2 regions of the Pseudactinotalea sp. genome follow, and region 1 is predicted to be linked to the other one. Evidence: riboswitches for the same ligand, from Rfam matches in the RefSeq annotation. Region 1 holds a riboswitch; the other holds the start of a gene.
The links. Region 1 has a riboswitch for ZMP and ZTP ahead of glyA (serine hydroxymethyltransferase). Riboswitches for the same ligand answer to the same signal wherever they lie in the genome.
Positions count from the first base shown of each region.

Region 2: linked by a shared signal. The riboswitch ahead of purH (bifunctional phosphoribosylaminoimidazolecarboxamide formyltransferase/IMP cyclohydrolase) and the one ahead of glyA (serine hydroxymethyltransferase) in region 1 are both predicted to bind ZMP and ZTP.

Region 1 is NZ_JBMDXJ010000249.1:1,128-11,839, forward strand. It holds gene thrS (threonine--tRNA ligase) at 1-267, opposite strand, end outside; gene ACOJSN_RS10765 (hypothetical protein) at 475-1,119, shown strand; gene ACOJSN_RS10770 (aldehyde dehydrogenase (NADP(+))) at 1,146-2,603, shown strand; gene purU (formyltetrahydrofolate deformylase) at 2,604-3,464, opposite strand; gene ACOJSN_RS10780 (GNAT family N-acetyltransferase) at 3,540-4,040, shown strand; ZMP/ZTP riboswitch at 4,076-4,164, shown strand; gene glyA (serine hydroxymethyltransferase) at 4,203-5,486, shown strand; gene ACOJSN_RS10790 (bifunctional 5,10-methylenetetrahydrofolate dehydrogenase/5,10-methenyltetrahydrofolate cyclohydrolase) at 5,483-6,343, shown strand; gene ACOJSN_RS10795 (ATP-dependent helicase) at 6,500-8,500, shown strand; gene ACOJSN_RS10800 (DinB family protein) at 8,497-9,255, opposite strand; gene ACOJSN_RS10805 (MMPL family transporter) at 9,334-10,712, shown strand, end outside.
Region 2 is NZ_JBMDXJ010000259.1:1,820-12,531, forward strand. It holds gene ACOJSN_RS11250 (NADP-dependent isocitrate dehydrogenase) at 1-556, shown strand, start outside; gene ACOJSN_RS11255 (aquaporin) at 707-1,750, shown strand; gene ACOJSN_RS11260 (HAD family hydrolase) at 1,755-2,381, opposite strand; gene ACOJSN_RS11265 (glycosyl hydrolase) at 2,463-5,027, shown strand; gene ACOJSN_RS11270 (DUF3017 domain-containing protein) at 4,999-5,304, opposite strand; gene ACOJSN_RS11275 (NAD(P)/FAD-dependent oxidoreductase) at 5,335-6,561, shown strand; gene purH (bifunctional phosphoribosylaminoimidazolecarboxamide formyltransferase/IMP cyclohydrolase) at 6,565-8,127, opposite strand; ZMP/ZTP riboswitch at 8,158-8,248, opposite strand; gene purN (phosphoribosylglycinamide formyltransferase) at 8,257-8,865, opposite strand; gene ACOJSN_RS11290 (hypothetical protein) at 8,966-9,460, shown strand; gene ACOJSN_RS11295 (DUF6350 family protein) at 9,457-10,692, opposite strand.

The DNA of each region.
Region 1 (10,712 bases):
CATGTCGTCGGCGAACTTGTCCCAGTGGCCGGATTGCTCGAACAGCGCCCGTTTTCCGAGCACCGGCGAGTACACCGGCCGGCAGCCGGTCGCGAGGGCGGTCTCACGGCCCAGCTGTTCGAGCTCATGGCGCATGGCCGCGCCGGCGGGCAGCCACAGCGGCAGTCCGGCGCCCACGGTCGCGTCGGTGGCGATCAGGCTCATGTCGCGGGCGAGGTCGCGGTGGTCGTGGTTCATGATGTCGTCCTCCTGGTTCGAGAGGCCCAGGAACGACGAAGCCCCGGGCCGTTGGCTCCGGGGCTGTGCGGGTGCGCGCGAGTATCAGCGCATGCCGTCACGGCGCCGGAGATGATCCGGCGTCACCGTGACGTTCGCGCGCATGGCGGTCACGATACGCCGGTGGCGGCTGCCGGGGGAAGTTCTTCCCCTGGACACAGGAAGACCTGCGGGGTTGCCGGGGCTAACCTGTGCGCCATGGCCCAGCGATTCAACGCCCCTCCGGGATGGAACGTCCCGCCCGACTTCGTGCCCACCTCCGACTGGCAGCCCGACCCCTCGTGGCCGCCGGCACCCGAGGGCTGGAACTACTGGGTCGAGGACACCGCGTCCTCGACCAGCGGTTTCGGCAGCTCCAGCACCCCCTCGTACGGTTCGCCGACGCCCAGCGATCAGCCCAGCACCGAGTACGGCACCCCCGCCAGCCCTGCGTACGGTGCGGCGGACCAGTCCCCGTACGGGTCGCCGCCCCCGGGCGCCTTCGGGTCGACGGCACCGGGCAGCGCGAGCGCCGCTTTTGGCGAGGCGCAGGTGACGGCGGCTCAGAAGGCGGTCCGCAACGGCATCATCATGCTGGTCGCCGGTGTGGGACTCACGATCTTCACCGTGGTGGCGCTCGACCGGATCTGGTTCTTCACGCCGATCCTCGCCCTGGCTGGCATCATCGGGCTGATCAAGGGCAACATCGATCTGGGGAAGGCGAAGCGAGCCGCTGGCTACGGCCAGGGTGGCGGTGTCCCGCCGGGCTTCGCTCAGCCTGGCACCACGCCGCCCGGTCAGAACCCGCCGGGCTTCACTCAGCCCGGGACCACGCCGCCCGGTCAGAACCCGCCGGGCTTCTGATCCAGCCGACCGACCACGGAGCAGTCTTGACGGACCCCGCCACACCCGACACGACCACTGCCGACCTGGACGACATCGTCGCCGCCGCTGCCACCGCAGCCGGGCCGATGGCGACGGCCGGCCCCAGCGAGCGAGCCGGGTGGCTCCGAGCCGCCGCCCGCGCACTCGAGGCCCAGCGTTCCGTGCTCGTGCCGCTGGCGCAGGAGGAGTCGCGCCTCCCCGAAGCGCGCTTGTCCGGCGAGCTGAGTCGCACCACCGGACAGCTGGAGCTGTTGGCCACCGAGGTGGAGACCGGCGCCGTGTGGGACGCGGTGATCGACCACGCCGACCCGGACTGGAAGCCGGTGCCGCGGCCTGACCTGCGTCGCGTGGCCGTGCCGCTCGGGCCCGTAGCCGTGTACGCCGCAAGCAACTTCCCGTTCGCGTTCAGCGTGGCCGGCGGCGACACCGCCTCGGCGCTGGCTGCCGGGTGTCCCGTGGTGGTCAAGGCGCACCCCGGGCACCCACGGCTGTCGGTCGCGGTCGCCGAGGTCGTGGCCGGCGCGTTGGCCGAGGCGGGCGCGCCGGGCGCGCTCGGGCTGGTTCACGGCTTCGACGCCGGGATCGCGCTGATCCAGCACCCAGCGGTCCGAGCCGGTGCGTTCACCGGCTCGATCGGCGCGGGGCGGGCGCTGTTCGACCTGGCCGCGGCGCGACCGGAGCCGATCCCGTTCTACGGCGAGCTCGGCAGCGTCAACCCGGTGGTCGTGACGCCGGCCGCGGCAGCCGCGCGTGCCGCTGAGATCGGCACCGGCTATGCGGGATCGCTCTCGCTCGGGGTCGGTCAGTTCTGCACGAACCCGGGCATCCTGTTCGCGCCTTCCGGGGCCGGCGTGATCGAGGCGGCCGCGGCGGCGCTGGCGCAGGTGCCGGCGGCGCCGATGCTCAACGACCGCATCGCCCAGGGCTACGCTCAGGGGCTGCAGTCCCTGCGCGAGGTCGAGGGTGTGCGCGTGGTGGTCGACGGTTCCAGCGGCGATGCCCCGACCCCCAGCCTGCTCGCGGTCGACATCGACCGCTTCGCCGAGGTGGACCGGCTCCGCGAGGAGTGCTTCGGTCCGGTCTCGATCGTGGTCGAGTACGAGGACACCGACGACGTCGTGGCCGAGGTGGGATCCTTCGACGGCCAGCTCACCGCGACCGTCCACGGTGAGGATGGCGACGGCGTCGCGGCCGCGCTGGTCGACACGCTCGCACAGCGGGCCGGCCGTGTCGTCTGGAACGACTGGCCCACGGGCGTGGCCGTCACGTACGCGATGCAGCACGGTGGGCCGTACCCGGCCGCGACCGCGGCCACGACCTCCGTAGGAACTGCAGCGGTGCAGCGCTTCGGCCGCCCGGTCGCCTACCAGGACCTCCCGCAGTCGCTGCTCCCGCCGCCGCGGCGCGATGACAACCCGTGGAACCTCCCGCGCCGCGTCGACGGCACCTGGCAGCGCCCCTGACTACTTGAACACCACGGTGCGATGCCCGTCGAGGAGCACCCGGTGCTCCGCGTGCCACCGTACGGCGCGCGCGAGCACCCGCCGCTCGACGTCCTGGCCGATGGCGACGAGCTCGTCGACGTTGTCGGCGTGACTGACTCGCTCGACGTCCTGCTCGATGATCGGGCCTTCATCGAGCGACGCCGTGGCGTAGTGGGCGGTGGCGCCGATGAGCTTGACGCCGCGGTCGTGGGCTTGCGCGTACGGGCGCGCGCCCTTGAACGACGGCAGGAACGAGTGGTGGATGTTGATCACCCGGCCGGCCAGCTCGGTGCAGACGCGGTCGGACAGGATCTGCATGTAGCGCGCGAGCACCACGAGCTCCACGTCGAGCTCGTCCACGAGCGCGAGCAGGCGGTTCTCGGCATCGTCCTTGGTCTCGCGGGTGACCGGGACGTGATGGAAGGGCACGCCGTCGAACTCGGCGATCGGCGCGAGGGTCGTGTGGTTGGACACCACGCCCACGACGTCGATCGGGAGCCGGCCCGAGCGCTGCCGGAACAGCAGGTCGGTGAGGCAGTGCGCGGTGCTCGATGCCAGCACCAGAGTCCGCATCGGGCGGCCGACCTCGTCGAGCCTCCAGGTCATCGTGAACGCGGCCGCGACCTCGCCGAGCACACGCTCCAGCTCCTCGCGTGACGCCGTCGACTCTGCCTGCACACGCATGAAGAACAGCCCGGTCCCCGCGTCACCGAACTGCTGCGACTCGGTGATGTTGCCACCCAGCCCGGCCAGCGCCCCGGTGACGGCGTGCACGATGCCGGGGCGGTCCGGGCAGGACAGGGTGAGGACCCAATGGGTGGTCGGTTCGATGCTGCTCACCCGGCGAGGGTAGGCGATCGACGCCGCGCCGTGCTGATCGTGCCCACAGGTGCTCGGAGATGGAAGGATGGCCGCATGGCCGAGACCGAGCTGAGGATCGACGTCGTCGAGGAGGGCGATGCGGGGGAGCTGCTCACCGTGCGCCGCGCCGCTTTCGTGACCGAGGCGCAGCTGTACGACGACCCGCACATCCCTGCGCTCACGCAGACCCTCGACGAGCTCCGTGAGGACCTCGCCAGGCCCGATGTGGTCACGCTCGGTGCCTGGATCGGCACCCGCCTGATCGGTTCGGTGCGCGTGGGGCTCGAGGAGGACAGGGCGTTGCTCGGCCGGCTCGCGGTGGCACCGGACCTGCAGGGTCAGGGCATCGGCACGAAGCTGCTGATGTCGGTGCTCACCTACCTGCCCGAGGACACCAAGGAGGTCTGGGTCTTCACCGGCCAAGACTCCAAGCAGAACCTGTCGCTCTACGCCAAGCACGGGTTCGAGCACCAGTACGACCAGAACGCCGGCGACCTCACCTACGCCTACCTGCGCAAGATCCTCGGCGAGGCTGAGGTCCAGACCGAGGGGTGAGCACCGCCGTCGGGCATGGTGGTTGTCCGCTAGGCTCGTGACGTCGCGACTGGCGAAGGTGGTGCACCACCGGGGAGCGATGAGTTCCACGCATGATTCGAGGTCGCCCGCCTGGGCCGAGGATCGTTACGGAAACCCGCCCAGTCACACGGAGGAAGTGCCATGAGCCACCCCCATCCCGATGCCCCGCTCGCTGACGTCGACCCGGAGATCGCCGCCGTTCTCGACGGCGAGCTCGCCCGCCAGCGCGACACGCTGGAGATGATCGCGAGCGAGAACTTCGTTCCGCGTGCGGTCCTGCAGGCGCAGGGCAGCGTGCTCACCAACAAGTACGCCGAGGGCTATCCCGGCAAGCGGTACTACGGCGGCTGCGAGCAGGTCGACATCGCCGAGAACCTCGCGATCCAGCGCGCCAAGGACCTGTTCGGCGCCGACTACGCCAACGTGCAGCCCCACTCCGGCGCCACCGCGAACGCGGCCGTGCTGCACGCGATCGCCAAGCCGGGGGACCGGATCCTCGGGCTCTCGCTCGCGCACGGCGGCCACCTCACGCACGGGATGAAGATCAACTTCTCCGGCAAGCTCTACGAGGTGCACGCCTACGGGGTGGACGAGCAGAGCCACCGGGTGGAGTACGACGCGCTGCGCGCCGCCGCCATCGAGGCGCAGCCGCAGGTGATCATCGCGGGCTGGTCCGCGTACCCGCGGCACCTCGACTTCGAGGCGTTCCGCTCGATCGCCGACGAGGTCGGCGCGCGGCTGTGGACCGACATGGCGCACTTCGCGGGGCTGGTCGCGGCCGGGCTGCACCCCTCGCCGGTGCCGCACTCCGACGTCGTCTCCACCACGGTGCACAAGACCCTGGGCGGGCCGCGCTCGGGGCTGCTGCTCTCGCGCGACGGCGAGACCTGGGGCAAGAAGCTGGACTCAGCCGTGTTCCCCGGCCAGCAGGGTGGCCCGCTCATGCACGTGGTCGCCGCCAAGGCGGTCGCGCTCAAGGTGGCGGCGAGCGAGGAGTTTGCCGAGCGGCAGGCACGCACGCTCTCCGGTGCGAAGATCATCGCCGAGCGACTCACCGACCCGGCCGTGACCGAGGCGGGCGTCTCGGTGCTCACCGGCGGCACCGACGTGCACCTGGTGCTCGTGGACCTGCGCAACAGCCCCCTCGACGGCCAGCAGGCTGAGGACCTCCTGCACGCGGCCGGCATCACCGTGAACCGCAACGCGGTGCCGTTCGACCCGCGACCGCCGCGGGTCACCTCCGGGCTCCGGATCGGTACGCCTGCGCTCGCGAGCCGCGGGTTCGGCGACGCCGAGTTCACCGAGGTCGCCGACATCATCGCCGGCGTGCTGCGCGAGGGACAGAGCACCGACATCGAGGCCGCCCGCGCTCGCGTCAAGAAGCTCACCGAGGCGTACCCGCTCTACGACGGGCTGCAGCAGTGAGCGCTCGGCTGCTGCCGGGCAAGCCGGTCGCCGAGGCTGTGCTCGCTGCGTTGGGGCCTCGCATCGAGGCCCTGACGGCGGCCGGTCACCAGCCGGGTCTGGGCACCATCCTGGTCGGTGACGACTCGGCGAGCGCCGGGTACATCCGGATGAAGCAGGAGAAGGCGGCCGAGCTCGGGCTGGCCTCGCCGCACATCCACCTGGGCCAGGACGCCACGCAGGCCGACGTGCTCGCGGCGATCCGCGAGATGAACGTGGCCGACGACGTGGACGCCGTGCTGATCCAGCACCCCACACCGCCCCAGATCGACTTCGACGCCGCGCTGCTCGAGCTCGACCCGGACAAGGACGTGGACGGCCTGCACCCGGTCAACATGGGTCGGCTCGCGCTCGGCATGCCGGGGCCGGTGCCGTGCACGCCGGCGGGGATCGAGGCGCTGCTCGCGCACCACGAGATCCCGGTCGCGGGCCGCGACGTGGTCATCCTCGGCCGCGGCACCACGCTCGGCCGCCCGCTCGCGCTGCTGCTGTCGCAGAAGCGCGATACGGCCAACGCCGCGGTCACCGTGGTGCACACCGGCGTCCCGAACTGGGCCGACTACACGCGCCGCGCCGAGATCGTCATCGCCGCGGTAGGGGTGCCCGGGATCCTGCAGCCCGAGCACCTCACGCCCGGCGTGGTGGTCGTGGGCGGGGGAGTGCGGTACGAGGGCAAGCGCCTGCTGCCCGACGTCGACGAGTCGTGCGCCGAGGTCGCCGGTGCCATCACGCCCCGCGTGGGCGGCGTCGGCCCGACCACGATCGCGATGCTGTTCAAGAACGCCGTCGACGCCGCCGAGCGCCGCCACCCCTCCTGAGATTCAACGCTGATCCGGCGCCGGGCGGCTTTCAACGCTGATCTGGCAGCTTCGCCGCATGCCAAAAGAGCGTTGAGAGTCGTGGGGCGCCGAAAGAGCGTTGAAAGCTGGTGGCGGTGGCGGCAGGTATCGTCGTACGTGCGTACTATCGAACGCATGGGCGAAGGCGGGTGGGCTGACGGGCTGAACGAGGCGCAGCGGGCGGCGGTCGAGCATGATCGCGGGCCGCTGGTGATCGCGGCCGGGGCGGGGACCGGTAAGACCCGCACGCTCACGGCGCGGGTGGCGCGGCTGCTGGAGTCGGCGGTGCCGCCGGAGCGGATCCTGCTGCTCACCTTCACGCGGCGGGCAGCCGCCTCGATGACCTCACGCGCCGCCGCGCTCAGCTCCGACCCGGCGGCCGCGCAACGGGTGTGGGGCGGGACCTTCCACGCGGTAGCGCACCGGATCGTGGCCGAGCACGCCCAGCACCTCGGGCTTGCCGAGGTCACGGTGATCGACCCGAGCGATGTGGTCGACCTGCTCGACCTCATGCGTGCCGAGCACGGGCTCGACTCCTCCGGCACCCGACTGCCGACCTCGCAGACGTTGGCCGACGTCTACTCGCGCGCCGTCAACACCGGCATCCCGGCGCGGGAGGTGATGGCCGACCAGTTCCCCTGGTGCCTCGACCACATGGACGCGATCACGGAGCTGCTCCGGTCCTACGGCGCCCGCAAGCGTGCCCGCGGGCTGCTCGACTTCGACGACCTGTTGATCTCCTGGCGCGCGCTGCTGGCGGACCCGGACGTCGGCGCTCGCCTGCGTGCCCGCTGGGACTGGGTGCTCGTGGACGAGTACCAGGACGTCAACCAGGTGCAGGTCGACATCGTGCGGCTGCTGTGCCCGGAGGGCGACGGGCTCACGGTCGTCGGCGACGACGCCCAGACCATCTACGGATTCCGCGGCGCCAGTGCCGAGCACCTGGTCGACCTCGCCCACGAGCTTCCGGGCGCCACGGTCGTCACCCTCGACCGCAGCTTCCGCTCCACCCAGCAGGTGCTCGACCTGGCGAACGTGGTGCGCCCCGGGACGCTGCCGATCCAGCTGACCGCCGACCGTCCCGAGCGCGGTGCTCGCCCCGAGCTGGTCGCCTGCGCGAACGCCGACGACGAGGCCCGCACCGTGGCCGACGCCATCCTCGCCGCCCACACCGACGGCCTCGAGCTGCGCCGCCAGGCCGTGCTCATGCGCACCGGCAGCCACGGCAACCTGCTCGAGGTCGAGCTCAAGGTCCGCAACATCCCGTACGTGAAGTACGGCGGCATCTCCTACCTCGAGACCGCGCACGTCCGCGACCTGATCGCCGCCTTCCGGATCGCCGACAACCCTGCCGATGAGGTCTCCTGGTACCGGCTGCTCACGCGGCACCGCGCGATCGGCAAGGTGCACGCCCGCACCCTCGCCACGCGGCTCGCCGACGGCGGACTCGACGACCCTGCCGAGATCGTCGCCGCCGCACCGGCGGCCGCTCGCACCGCCCTCGGCGCGACCCTGACAGCGCTCGCCAACGCCCACCGAACCACTGCGGTGGCGAGCGTCGTCGAGACCTGTCGCGACGCCGTCGGGCCCTTGTTGCGAGCCCACTACCCGGACTGGGCGCGGCGGCAGGACGACGTGGTCCGATTCGCCGAGGCCGCCTCGCGGCAGAGGGACCTTGCGGCGTTCGTGGCCGAGCAGACGATCGACCCGACGAACGTGGCCGGCGACTGGGCCGGCAAACCCACCCTCGATGAGGACTGGGTCACGCTGTCCACGATCCACTCCGCCAAGGGCCTGGAGTGGGACGCCGTACACGTGATCCGTGCCTGCGACGGCGCCATCCCCTCGGACATGGCGCTCACGAGCCACGAGGGCCTGGTGGAGGAGCAGCGGCTGTTCTACGTGGCGCTCACCCGCGCCCGGGACACGCTCCGCGTCTACACTCCCGCGCGCCTGCCCACGCACCCCACGAGCTTCCACGCCCGCCACGTGCTCGCCAAGCCGAGTCGCTTCCTCGATGACCGGGCACGTGCCGTCATGGACGTGGCGCACCAGGACCAGGCGCCTCAGCCGGGCGCAGCGGCGCCACGGCCCACTCGCGTCGAGGTCCCCACGCTCGACGACCTCTTCGCCTAGGCCCCGGTGGCGATCTCCTTGAGCTTCTCCACGTAGTCGGCCCACCACTGCTCGTCGCCCTCGGGAAGGTTGCTGTTCGCCACGGACAGCCCGCTCGCGCCGTCGAGCAGCTCCCGCACGATGTCGGCGTGGCCGGTGTGCCGCGCCACGTCGGCGATCACGTGGACGAGGATCTGCGCGAGGGTGACGTCGCCCCGTTCACCCCACCACGGCACGTGGCCGCGGGCGCCGAGGTCCAGTGCGTCGATCGTGGCGTCGGCGTGGGCCCAGACGCGCTCGGCGAACGCTCGGATCGACCCGATCGTCTCCTCCGGAGCGGCGTACAGATCGGCGTTGGCCTCGGCGTCGTCGTCGAGCCAGGGCATCGGCTCGGGGAACGGGCGCCCGAACGCGTGCCCGAAGTACTCCGCCTCGATGCTCGCCACATGCTTGAGCACCCCGAGCAGATTCGTGCCGGTGGGCGTCATCGGCCAGCGGGCGTCCCGCTCGCCGAGTCCGTCGATCTTCCACAGCAGCGCCTCGTGGAGTCGGCGCAGGTAGCCGTGTAGGTGGGTCTTGACGTCGCCGTCGCCCGATGACTGCCCGACGGCGATGCTCCCCACCTGAGCGTACGCCGAGTCCATCAGGGGGTACTCAGCCGGTTGGCTGAGGTCGACCTGGCCGAGCGCCCCGGCCCAGTAGCGCAGGATCCGCCCCGCTTCCGCGGGAGCGTCAGGGCCGAGGGCATCGAGGTCGAGATCGAGGGTCAGTCGCATCGCATGATCGTGCCACGGTCCGTCCATGGCGCATGATGAGCGGTGCCATTGGCGAACGACCGATCCACCGGAGGAACCATGTCCCATCGTGCAGGGCCTTCGTCCGGCCACCCGCGCCGCGGCGCGCTGCGCTGGCTGCTGGTCGCGGTCGCACTTCTCGGCTGGCTCGCGATCGGTGCGTTCGGTGGCATGGCGCAGGGGACGCTGTCGCAGGTCCAGGAGAACGATTCCGCTGCCTTCCTCCCCAGTAGCGCCGAGTCCACGAGGGCGGCCGTGCTCGCCGCCGAGTTCACGGAGAGCGATTCGCTGCCCGCGCTCGTGGTGGTCACCTCCGACGACGGCGCCCCGCTCACCGAGGAGCAGATCGGCACGGTCCAGGCCTTCGCCGAGAGCATCGGTGACCTCGAGATCCCCGGCGGTGAACGCGTCGCCGACGTGCTGACCGGCAACGTCGCCGCCGTCCCGTCCGAGGACGGCGAGGCGATCCTCATCCCGGTGCCGATCGACGGCACCCAGGCCGACCGACTCATCGGTGACGACGAGGATCGGGTGACCATCGCCGTCGTCGATGTCATTCGTGAGAACGCCCCGACGGCGCTCGGTGACCTCGGTCTGACCGCCTGGGTCAGCGGGCCGGCCGGGTTCGTCGCCGACCTCGTGTCGGCGTTCGGCGGCATCGACGGGATCCTGCTGGGCGTCGCGCTCGCGGTGGTGCTGGTGATCCTCGTGATCGTCTACCGGTCCCCGCTGCTGCCGTTCGCGGTAATCCTCACGTCGGTGTTCGGGCTGTGCCTGGCCGCGCTCGTGGTCAAGCCGCTCGCCGGCAACGACGTGCTGCAGCTCAACGGGCAGAGTCAGGGCATCCTGTCGATCCTCGTGATCGGCGCTGCCACCGACTACTCGCTGCTGCTCGTGGCGCGCTACCGCGAGGAGCTGACGCGGCACCGCCACCCGGCCGCCGCGATGCGCGTGGCCTGGCGCGCCTCGCTCGAACCGATCGCGGCCAGCGCCGCCACCGTGATCGCGGGGCTGCTGTGCCTCATGCTCTCCGACCTCGGGTCCAACGCCAGCCTCGGGCCGGTCGCCGCGATCGGGATCGCCGCCGCGTTCCTGGCCGCGCTGACGCTGCTGCCGGCGCTGCTGCTGCTCGCGGGGTCGCGCAGCCGCGGCATCTTCTGGCCGCGCGTGCCCCGCTACGCCGCATCCGCCGAGCCTGGCACGCACGGCCTGTGGGACCGGGTCGCCGCTGCGGTCACGCGCCGCGCCCGACCGGTCTGGATCATCGCGCTGCTCAGCCTGCTCGCGCTCGCGGCGTTCGTGCCCACGCTGCGCGCTGACGGCACCGGTGAATCCGATGTGTTCCTCGGCGACGTCGACGCCGTGGCCGGTGAGGAGGTGCTCGCCGCACACTTCGAGATCGGCCAGGTCGAGCCGATCCAGGTGATCGCACCGCAGGA
Region 2 (10,712 bases), on a different contig from region 1:
CGAGCTCGGCACCAGCGCCAAGATGCTCTCGGTCGTGCCGTTGATGAACGGCGGCGGCCTGTTCGAGACGGGTGCCGGCGGCTCAGCCCCCAAGCACGTGCAGCAGCTCGTCAAGGAGAACTACCTGCGATGGGACAGCCTGGGCGAGTTCCTCGCGCTGGCCGTCAGCCTGGAGCACCTCGCCCAGAGCACCGACAACCCGCGCGCCCAGGTGCTCGCCGACACCCTCGACCGCGCCACCGGCACGTTCCTGGGCGAGAACAAGTCGCCGGCGCGCCGCGTGGGCGGCATCGACAACCGCGGCAGCCACTTCTACCTCGCGCTGTACTGGGCGCAGGAACTGGCGCAGCAGACCGCGGACGCCGAGCTCGCCGCCCTGTTCGGCCCGGTGGCCGAGCAGCTGTCCACGAACGAGCAGACGATCGCCGCCGAGCTCCTCGCCGTCCAGGGGTCGCCCACCGACATCGGCGGCTACTACCGCACCGACCCCGCGAAGGTGGACACGGTGATGCGCCCGTCCGGCACGCTGAACGGGATCCTCGCCACCCTCGCCTGAGGCGAGGAGGCCTCACGCACTCGAGAGCCGCCGTCGGGAATCATGCCCGACGGCGGCTCTCGCCGTGAGAAGACATGGTCACCTTCAGCGGGCACCCAGGTGGGGATGCAAGGATGCTCGGCGGCACCCACACCCGAGCAGAGGATTCCCATGACGGCGCAACCGCTGTCCGCGCAGCCGCAGCAGGCAGAGCTCGACCCCGACGTGTTCGACGAACCGGCACCGGAGCCGTCGCTGCTCCCCCGGGTGGCCGCGGAGCTGTTCGGCACGTTCGTGCTGGTGACGGCGATCATCGTGGTCGCAGCGTTCGGGGCACTCGGCACCCAAGGTGCGACCGCGCTGCACGTCGCGCTCGCCGGCGGCCTGGCACTGATCGCGATGGTGGTGGCGTTCGGGTCACTGTCGGGCGCGCACCTCAACCCGGCGGTCAGCCTCGGCGCCGCGATCGCAGGTCGGCTGAGCTGGGCCGACCTGGTGCCCTACATCGTGGCGCAGACCCTCGGCGCGGTCGCAGCGGGCGGTCTGCTGCGCGTGATCACGCCGCCCACGCTCCCCGAGGGGCTCGGCATGACCGACGTCCGCGCCTTCATCAGTGGGACCGCGAACGGCTTCGGGGACCACTCCCCGATCGCCTCGCTCTCCGGCGGTGCTGTGACGTTCTCGACGGCGCAGGCCCTGATCGTCGAGGCCGTCGCCACCGCGGTTCTCGTGGGTGTGGTGCTCGCGGTCACGCGTCGCCCGAACCCCGCGGCACCGCTCGCGATCGGCGCGACGCTGACGGTCACGATCCTCGTCGCCGCGCAGGTCACCAACGCTGCCATCAACCCTGCCCGTGCCACCGGCACCGCGCTGTTCGCGGAGCCGTGGGCCGTGCAGCAGCTGTGGCTGTTCTGGCTGGCGCCGCTGCTCGGCGGTGTGATCGCCGGGCTGATCGCGCTCATGGTCGATCGCAGTACCGCGCCCGCTGAGGCGTGGGACGACGAGGACGACGACTGGGATGACGACGAGGAGGACGAGGACGAGGACGGCGAGGGGGCGGAGAGCGAGATCGCTCCGGAGCCGGCCCCCGCCGTCGCAACAGCACCCGACCCGGCCGACATCGAGCTCGCCGATCTCCAGGCCGAGGTCGAGGAGCCGGAGGAGTCCTCGGACGACGAGGACACCGACAAGAACGAGGAGCGGCCGAAGGCCTGAGCGGCTACGCCGGATCGGAGACCAGCGGCAGCAGCTCGCGGAGGTCGCCGATCCGGCGGGCAGCGCCGGCGTCCAGCGGGATGCCGGGTGTGACGAGCAGCGCGCCGTCGACGCCGGCCGCACGCCCGGCCTCGAGGTCCACGGGCCGGTCGCCCACCACGAGGACGTCGGTGGGCTGCAGGTGGTGGCGCTGCAGCAACGCCTCGATCAGCGCAGGTGAGGGCTTGCGGGGGTGGCCGTCGGGGGCACAGACCATGTCGTCGACCGCGAGGCCGGTGGCGGTGATCAGCTGTTCGGCGCTGCTGCGGTCGCGGTGGGTGGCCACGAGGTTGAGTCCACCGGCCGCCCGGATCGCGGCCATCACCTCCTGGGCTCCCGCCATCACCGGCGCGGGTGTGTGCTGCCAGTAGTCCTTGACGCCGTCGTAGGCGGCGCTCAACTCCTCCTCGGGCACCCCAGTCCGCACCGCGAGCGCCTCGATCGCGTGCCCGCTGGAGACGCGGGTGAGTGCGGCGACCTCCGCCACGCGACTCTGCGCCTGGTCACCGAACGCGGCGCGCGCGAGCGCGCGATCCACGTCCGGGTAGGTGTCGATCAGGGTTCCACCGAGGTCCCAGATGATGGTGCGCACCGGCGTCACGCTACCCCCGCCCCACAACAACAGGTGACAAGAGATTCCCGGTGAGCCCCGCCGTCGGGAAGGATCGCAGGGGTGAGCCAGAACGTCACTGCCGACCAGCTCCGGGACGCGCTGCGCGCGGACCACCCGGAGAACGCGCCGATGATGCGATGGTGGTGGTTCGGACCTGCGGTCGAGCGCACCGAGCTGGATCGTGAGCTGACCACGATGGCAGCGGCAGGGCTGGGCGGTGTGGAGGTTGCGTTCGTCTACCCGCTGGAGGAGGCGACCACGACGTTCGGCTCCCCCGAGCTGCTCGCCGATCTGCGGTGGGCGGCCGAGCGGGCGCGCGAGCTCGGGTTGCGGTTCGACCTGACGATCGGCAGCGGCTGGTCCTACGGCGGGCCGCACATCACCCCTGACCTCGCGGCACGCGGGCTGCAGTGGGACCGCCGCGAGATCGGCCTCGGCGCCCACGAGCTCGCCGTGTCGGCGCCGTTCCCGGGTGACGAGCTCGTGGCCGCCTACCTCGCTCCGGGATCGGCGCAGGAGCCCGTCTCGCACACCGTGCAGCTCGACGTGCAGCCGGTCGGCGACTCCTGGCAGGTCACCGTGCCCGACGGCTCCGGCACCCGCCACGTGCTGGTGGCGTGGTCCCGCCTGACCGGTCAGCAGGTCAAGCGCGCGGCCGTGGGCGCCGAGGGGCCGGTGCTTGACCACTACAGCGCCGCCGCCACCCAGGCGCACCTGCGCGCGGTGGCGGATCCGATGCTCGACGCCGTGCCCGCCGAGCTGCTCGGCTCGGTGTTCTGCGACAGCCTCGAGGTCTACCACGCTGACTGGACCCCGGACCTGGCTGCAGAGTTCGCGGCCCGCCGCGGCTACCCGTTGCTGCCCGAGCTGCCGCGGCTGCTGCAAGCGCACGGCGATCAGGCCCACCGGCTGCGCGCCGATTACCACCGCACTCTGGTGGACCTGTACGAGGAGCGGTTCGTGGCCGTGGTGCAGGCGTGGGCGGCGGGTTGTGGCGTGCCGTTCCGGATCCAGGGCTACGGCACCCCGCCGGCCACGCTGAGCAGCTACCGCTTCGCTGACGCCTTCGAGGGCGAGGGATGGGGCTGGACCGAGCTGACGGCGACCCGGTGGGCGTCCTCAGCGGCGCATCACTACGGCCGCGACGTGGTCTCCTGCGAGGCATGGACCTGGGTGCACTCGCCCTCGTTCCGCGCCACCCCGCTGGACCTGCTGGCCGAGGCGCACGAGCACCTGCTCAACGGGGTGACGCTGTTGATCGGGCACGGCTGGCCGTACTCCCCCAGTGGTGCCCCCGGGCTCGGCTGGTTCTTCTACGCCGCCGGCTGCCTCGACGACCGCAACCCGTGGTGGCCGGCCATGCCTGCCGTCACGGCGCACCTGAGCCGGTTGAGCTGGCTGCTGCAGCAGGGATCGGGCGTCGCGGACGTGGCCGTGTACGTGCCGACCGAGGACCTGCTCGCGCAGTCGGCGACCGGCATCGGCGGCTCGCTCGATGTCTGGCGCGAGGCGAACCGCACGATCACCTCCGACGTGCTCGGCCCGATCCGCCGCAGCGGCCTCGACTACCGGCTGTTCGACGACGACGTGCTCACCCATGCTGCCCCCGAGCCGCCGGCCGTGGTGATCGTGCCGAGCACGCGCACGCTCCCCTCGGCCACACGGGAGTGGCTCGAGGCGGCCGCCCGATCGGGTTCGACCGTGCTGATGATCGACTCCTCGGTCTCGCCCACCGGGTCTCGCGCCATCTCGACGGCGGAGCTCGGGTCTGTCCTGCGACTCGTCGCGGCTGCGCCGTTCGGTGAGGCGGAGAGCGAGATCGGGCTCGTGCACCGGCGCGTGGGCGACCTGGAGGTACGCGTGCTGGCGAACACGGCCTCGACACCCCAGCAGGTGACCGTGGACGTCGAGGGTCCGTGGCAGCGCTGGCACCCGAGCACCGCCGAGGTGACGGCCTCCGGGACGGGACCGGCCGCCGTCGGGCTCTCGCCGTACGAGGCGACGATCCTGGTGAGCGGCGCCGAGATGGAGACCATGTCCGTCGAGGCTGCGGGCAGCGAGACGGTGTCGTTGACCGACGGATGGCGGGTCGCGTTCGCGGACGAGGCCAGCGAGCCGGTGACGCTGCCGCACCGGTGGGAGGACCAGCCGGGGCGGGCGGGATACTCCGGGAGCGCGACGTACTCGACGACGGCGGAGCTCCCGGGGGCGAGTTCGGCCGTGCTCGATCTCGGGCCGGTGACGTCGCTCGGCGATGGCCGCAGCCCGCAGCGCGGCATGGTGGGACCGGCCTATCGGGCGGCGGTGCGTGGCCCTGTCGGCGAGGTCGCGCTGGTGCGGGTGAACGGGCTGGACTGCGGTGCCGTGGTGGCGCCGCCGTACCGCATCGACGTGAGCGAAGCGGTGCGACCCGGCGCGAACACGATCGAGATCACGGTGCACAACACGGCTGCCAACGCCCTCGCCCACGACGGCGAGATCAGCGCGCTGGTCGAGCGGACCGAGGCCAGGTACGGCCGGCGGTTCGTGCTGCAGGAGCTCGGCAAGGCGCTCGACGGCGTGGCGTCGGGGCTGCTCGCGGTGCCGGCGGTGGAGCTCAGCCGAGGTTCGACGGCGGAAGCGTGAGCGTGACGATCGCGATCAGCAGCGCGCCCGCGACCATCAGCGTCACGTCGAAAGCACGGGATCTGACCGCGATGCCGTACGGCCCGGGCGCCGGGCTCACGGCTCGCACGATCGCGAACGCGAGCAGCACGGCCGCGAGCAGCAGCAGAGCGACCCGCACGCCCAGCGTCACCGAGACCGCCACGGTCGCGACGACCGCGAGCATCGCCAGCCACATCATGATGCGGGTCCGGTGCACGGGCTTCACCGGGGGCGGGTCGTCGGGTGGCACGGGCATGAGCCTAGTGTCCCGAGATACGTTGGCGACGTGACCGCAGCCGTGCCGCATCCTGTCCCGTCCCGAGTCGCCGTGGTGGGAGGTGGCCTGGCGGGCCTGCGGACGCTCGCGGAGCTGCGCGGCCAGGGCTTCTCGGGCCAGCTCACCTGGGTCGGCGCCGAGCCGACGCCGGCCTACGACCGGCCGCCGTTGTCGAAGGAGCTGCTCTCACGCGTCGAACCGCTGTGGCTCGCGGAGGACCTCGATCACAACCACGCCGCGCTGGCCGATGCCGTGCACCTGGGACGCACCGCGACCGGGCTGCGCCGGGTCGGCTCAGAGCTGGTGGTGTCCACCGACGCCGGCGAGCTGGTCGCCGATGCCGTGGTCGCGGCGACCGGGTCCGTGCCGGTGCGCCCGTGGCCCGATGCGGTCGCCCTGCACGACGCCGCCGACGCCGAGCACCTGCGAGCGCAGGTCCGGCCCGGTCGCCACGTGGTGATCATCGGTGCCGGGTGGATCGGTGCCGAGGTCGCGGGCGTCGCGGCCGGTGCGGGCCTGCGCGTCACGGTGCTGGAGGCCGGGTCGGCTCCGCTGTGGCGGCAGCTCGGGGACGTCGCGGGCGAGCGGACCCGGGAGTGGTACGCCACGGCCGGCGTGGAGCTACGCACCGACGTGGTGGTCACCGACGTGACCGGCGGTGAGGTGAGGCTCGACGACGGCAGCACGGTCACGGGTGACGTGGTGCTCTCCGCGGTGGGCGTGCGCCCCGCGACCGCGTGGCTCGACAGCGCGGTGCCGCTGCTCGCCTCCGGCCACGTGGCAACCTCCCGCAGCGGGCGAACCGACACCGCCGGGATCTGGGCAGTCGGCGACGTGGCGCTGCGCTCGACGCTGCACTTCGGCCCCGTTCCTGGAGGGCACTGGTTCGCGGCGCTGCGCGACCCGGCTCTGGCTGCTGCAGACATGCTCGGGCACCCACTCCCGCTCACCGAGGCCGCCCCGGAGGTGTTCTCCGACCAGCTCGGTCACCACCTGGAGGTGATCGGACGGCTGGTCCGCGACGACGAGCCGGGCGCGCAACGCGTGCTCCGGCGCGCCGAACACGGTTGGACCGAGCTCCACGTGAGTGGGCAGGCCTTGGTGGGCGCCGTCGTCGTCGATCTCCCGCGCGAGGTGGCCGCGGTGCGCAAGCTCCTGCGTGGCGAGAGCTTGCCGCGCCTCGACCTCACCCTCGCCGCCGACCCGGCCACCCCGCTCCGCGCCGCCACCCTCTAGCGATCAGTGGAAGAAGTGGCGGGTGCCGGTGAGGTAGAGCGTGACACCGGCGGCCTGGGCGGCCTCGATGACCTCGGCATCGCGCACCGAACCTCCCGGCTGCACGATCGCGCGGACGCCCGCGTCGATGAGGATCTGCGGGCCGTCGGCGAACGGGAAGAACGCGTCGGAGGCAGCGACGGCGCCCCGCGCCCGCTCGTCGCCGTGCCCGTTCGCCCGCTCGACCGCGAGACCGCACGAGTCGACCCGGTTGACCTGCCCCATCCCGATGCCCACCGAAGCGCCGCCGTGCGCGAGCAGGATCGCGTTCGACTTCACTGCCCGCACCGACCTCCACGCGAAGGCGAGGTCGGCCAACGTGGCTTCGTCCGCCGCCTCGCCCGCGGCGAGGGTCCAGCTGGCAGGGTCGTCGCCAGGTGCGTCGACACGGTCGACCTGCTGCACCAGCAGACCGCCGGAGATCTGTCGCTGCTCGACGGCGTTGCTCGGCGGCGACGCCACCTCGAGCAGGCGGATGTTCTTCTTCTGCGTGAGGATCTCAACCGCCTCGGGCGTGAAGCCCGGCGCGACGACCACCTCGGTGAAGACGTCCTTGATCTGGTTCGCCGTGGCCTCGTCCACGGTCCCGTTGGTGGCGATCACGCCACCGAACGCGGAGACCGGATCGCACGCGTGGGCCCGCGCGTGGGCCTGCGCGATCGAGGACCCCACCGCGATCCCGCACGGGTTCGCATGCTTGATGATCGCGACCGTGGGCTGCTCGCCGTGGTCGTGCGCGGCACGCCAGGCGGCATCGGCGTCCACGTAGTTGTTGTAGCTCATCTCCTTGCCGTGCAGCTGCCGCGCGGCGGCGAGCCCGCCACCTGACGCATCGGCGTACAGCGCCGCTTGCTGGTGCGGGTTCTCCCCGTAGCGCAGGACGGCGGAGCGCACCCCGGTCGTGCCGGTCCAGCTGGGCAGGGCCTCGTCGGGCTCGACGACGCCGCCGAGCCAGCTCGCCACCGCGACGTCGTAGCTCGCGGTGTGCCGGAACGCCTCGGCCGCGAGCGCGGTGCGCTCGGCGAGGGTGAAGCCGCCGCGCTGCACCGCCTCGATCACACCGGAGTATCGGGCCGGGTCCACGACCACGGCCACGCTCGGGTGGTTCTTCGCTGCCGCCCGCACCATCGACGGCCCGCCGATGTCGATCTGCTCGACGCACTCGTCCTGCGACGCGCCGGAGGCCACCGTGGCCGTGAACGGGTAGAGGTTGACGATCACGAGGTCGAACGGCTCGACCTCGAGGTCCTGCAGCTGCTGCACGTGATCGGGCAGTCGCCGGTCGGCGAGGATGCCGGCGTGCACGCGCGGGTGCAGCGTCTTGACCCGCCCGTCGAGGCACTCGGGGAACCCGGTGAGCTCCTCCACGGGCGTGACAGGCACCCCGGCGCCCGAGATGCGGGACGCCGTCGAGCCGGTCGACACGATGGAGACCCCGGCGGCGTGGAGCGCCCGGGCGAGCTCCTCGAGCCCGGTCTTGTCGTAGACGGAGATCAGTGCGCGGCGGATGGGGACGACGTCAGTCATGGAGGGCTCTCCTGGTTCGGGTGCGGTCACCGTGCGCACCCAGGCGATCGGTGCGCGTCAGGCAGAGCCTCCGACCGCTCCCAGGTGGTGCTCCACCTCGACGCCAGTCACGATCGGACGGGCACCATGCTAGCCGAGGACCACCCTGCGTCCCTCGACGCGGAACCCCTCGCGGCCCAGCCGTCCGACCCACTCCACGAGCTGGTCGCGCTCGGCGACCTTGATGCGCTCGGTGAGCGCGTCGACGTCATCGCCGTCGAGGACCGGCACCGCGACCTGGGCGACGATCACGCCGGTGTCGATCCCGGCGTCGACCACGAACAGCGTGGCACCGGTGATCTTGACCCCGTACTCGAGCGCGTCGCGGGGCCCGTGGATGCCGGGGAAGGCGGGCAGCAGAGCGTTGTGCGTGTTGAGGTACCTGCCCCCGAACTCACCCAGGAACGCCTCGCCCGCGAGCTTGAGGAAACCCGCGCTGATCACGAGATCGGGCTGGTGCGCGGCGACCTGGGCGGTGAGCTCGGAGTCCCACGCCTCTCGACTGGGGTGGTCCTTGACGCGCTCCATGAACGTCGGCACCCCCGCCTGCGCTGCCAGCGCGAGCCCGGTGCAGTCACGATCCGCCCCGACGGCGACGATCTCGACCCCGTACCCGGGATCGCGGGCGGCATCGAGCAGGGCGGCGAGGTTGCTGCCGCCACCGGAGATCAGGACGACAGCGCGGGTCGGGTTCGGCACGGTCCCCCACCCTACTGACCTGCCCGACCGCTGGTGTCCGGCGGCGGCGGACCGTGAAAGAATCAACCTCTCAAGCCAGCCGAGTCGACGACAGACCCTCGTGAGCAACCCGTACGCACCGCCGGACCCGAACAAGCCGCGCCCTCCCGAGCGGAAGCCACCGCCTCGAGGCTGGCAGCAGCGGCCGCAGCAGCGCGCGCCGGAGCCACCACCGGAGCTCACACCCGAGCAGGCACGATCGGTCACGTCGGGCACGTTGGTCTTCGGTCTGATGATGATGGGTGCGCTACTGGCCGGGAACCTGCCGATCCCCTGGACGCTGCTCGCGCCGCTCGTGGGCGTCGGTGCGCTCGTGCACGGTGTGCGCACGCTGATCCGGGTCCGCAAGCTACGGTGGCCCGGTCTGCTAGCCCCCATGCTCATCGGTGGCCTGATGCTCACCATGCTCACGACGATGGGCACGACGACGCAGCTCACCATGTTCTGGGACGAGCAGGTCGCGTACCAGGAATGTCGCGAGCAAGCCGTCACGATCGCCGCGCAGGAGCGTTGCCAGCGCGAGTGGGACGAGGCCCGCTCGGTCTCGTTGGGCTAGTTGTCGCGCAGGGCCGCGACTTTCTCGCGCGCCTTCCCGGCGAGCACCCGAGCCTCGGGATGCAGCAGCAGCGCCGTGATGGCCAGGCCCAGCGCCAGCTGCCAGGCCACGGCAACGGCAACCGCCACCGCGTCCGGCCCGACCTCCGCCATCCGGCCCGGCCCGACCGAGCCCGAGGACAGGGCGACGAGCGCGCCGACCATGAGCGCCGCCGTCAGGGCGCCGACTCCCACGGCGATCGCCGTGTGGGCGAGCGAGAGCGGGTGGCGGCGGCGCAGCCAGAGCCCTGCGAGCGCACCGACCAGCACGCCGATCACCAGGATGAAACCGGCCGATCCGGCCGGGCTGTCGGGCTCCGGGAGCGCGCCGAGCACAGGCACCACGGGCAGCGGCCCGGGTTCGATTCCGGTCGGGCTGAACGAGGTTCCCTGCCCGACGGCGAAGCCCGGCCCGGTCAGGAATCCCACCCCCCACAGGGCGAGGGTGGGGAACAACAGGATCTGGGCGAGGACGATGATCACGCTCGAGACGCCGTCGGGCACCAGGGCGCGATGGAGGTCCATCACGTGGGAGAAGCCGAGCGCCAGAGCAGCGATCACCAATGCGGCACCCAGCGCGAGCATCACGGCCGCCCCACGGGCGCCCGCACCGATGCCCGCGCGCACCGACTCCGGGAGGCGCCGGAGCGGGCCGGCGAGGTCGGCGGGGAGCCGCCCGCGCATAGCGACCAGACACCCGATCGCGGCCACCACAGGCGCACCGAGCACGCCTCGCCATGATCCAGGTGTCCCGGCCAGCACGGCGAAGCCGAGCGCGAGCGCTGTGTACGCGAGCACGGCCGCACCCACCGGCCACCAGCTGCTGGGGCGCACGCGACGCATCGACGCCGCCACGCCGCCGACCGCGATCACCGTCACGCCCACCGGCACGAGCGTGATCGCTGCACCGTCGAACGCCAGCGCCCCGCCGTGACCGAGCAGCCAGATCGCCGAACCCGCGCTGGCGGCCTCGATCCACCCGGCGGATCCGAGTTCCGGCGCTGCCGCCGTGGCGATGTAGGCAGCGATCGCGATCACGGCGATCACGAGCCAGGACCCGATCGCCGCCTCAGCTCCCGCGAGCGCACCGCGCAGCGTCTGCGCGGGCGGCCGCCAGGAGGTGCGGGAGGTCGCCCGCGTCTCCTCGTGGTCGACGACGCGCGGCGGGATCGTCGGCGGCATGGTGGTGGGCATCTCCACCATCGTCGGCGCTC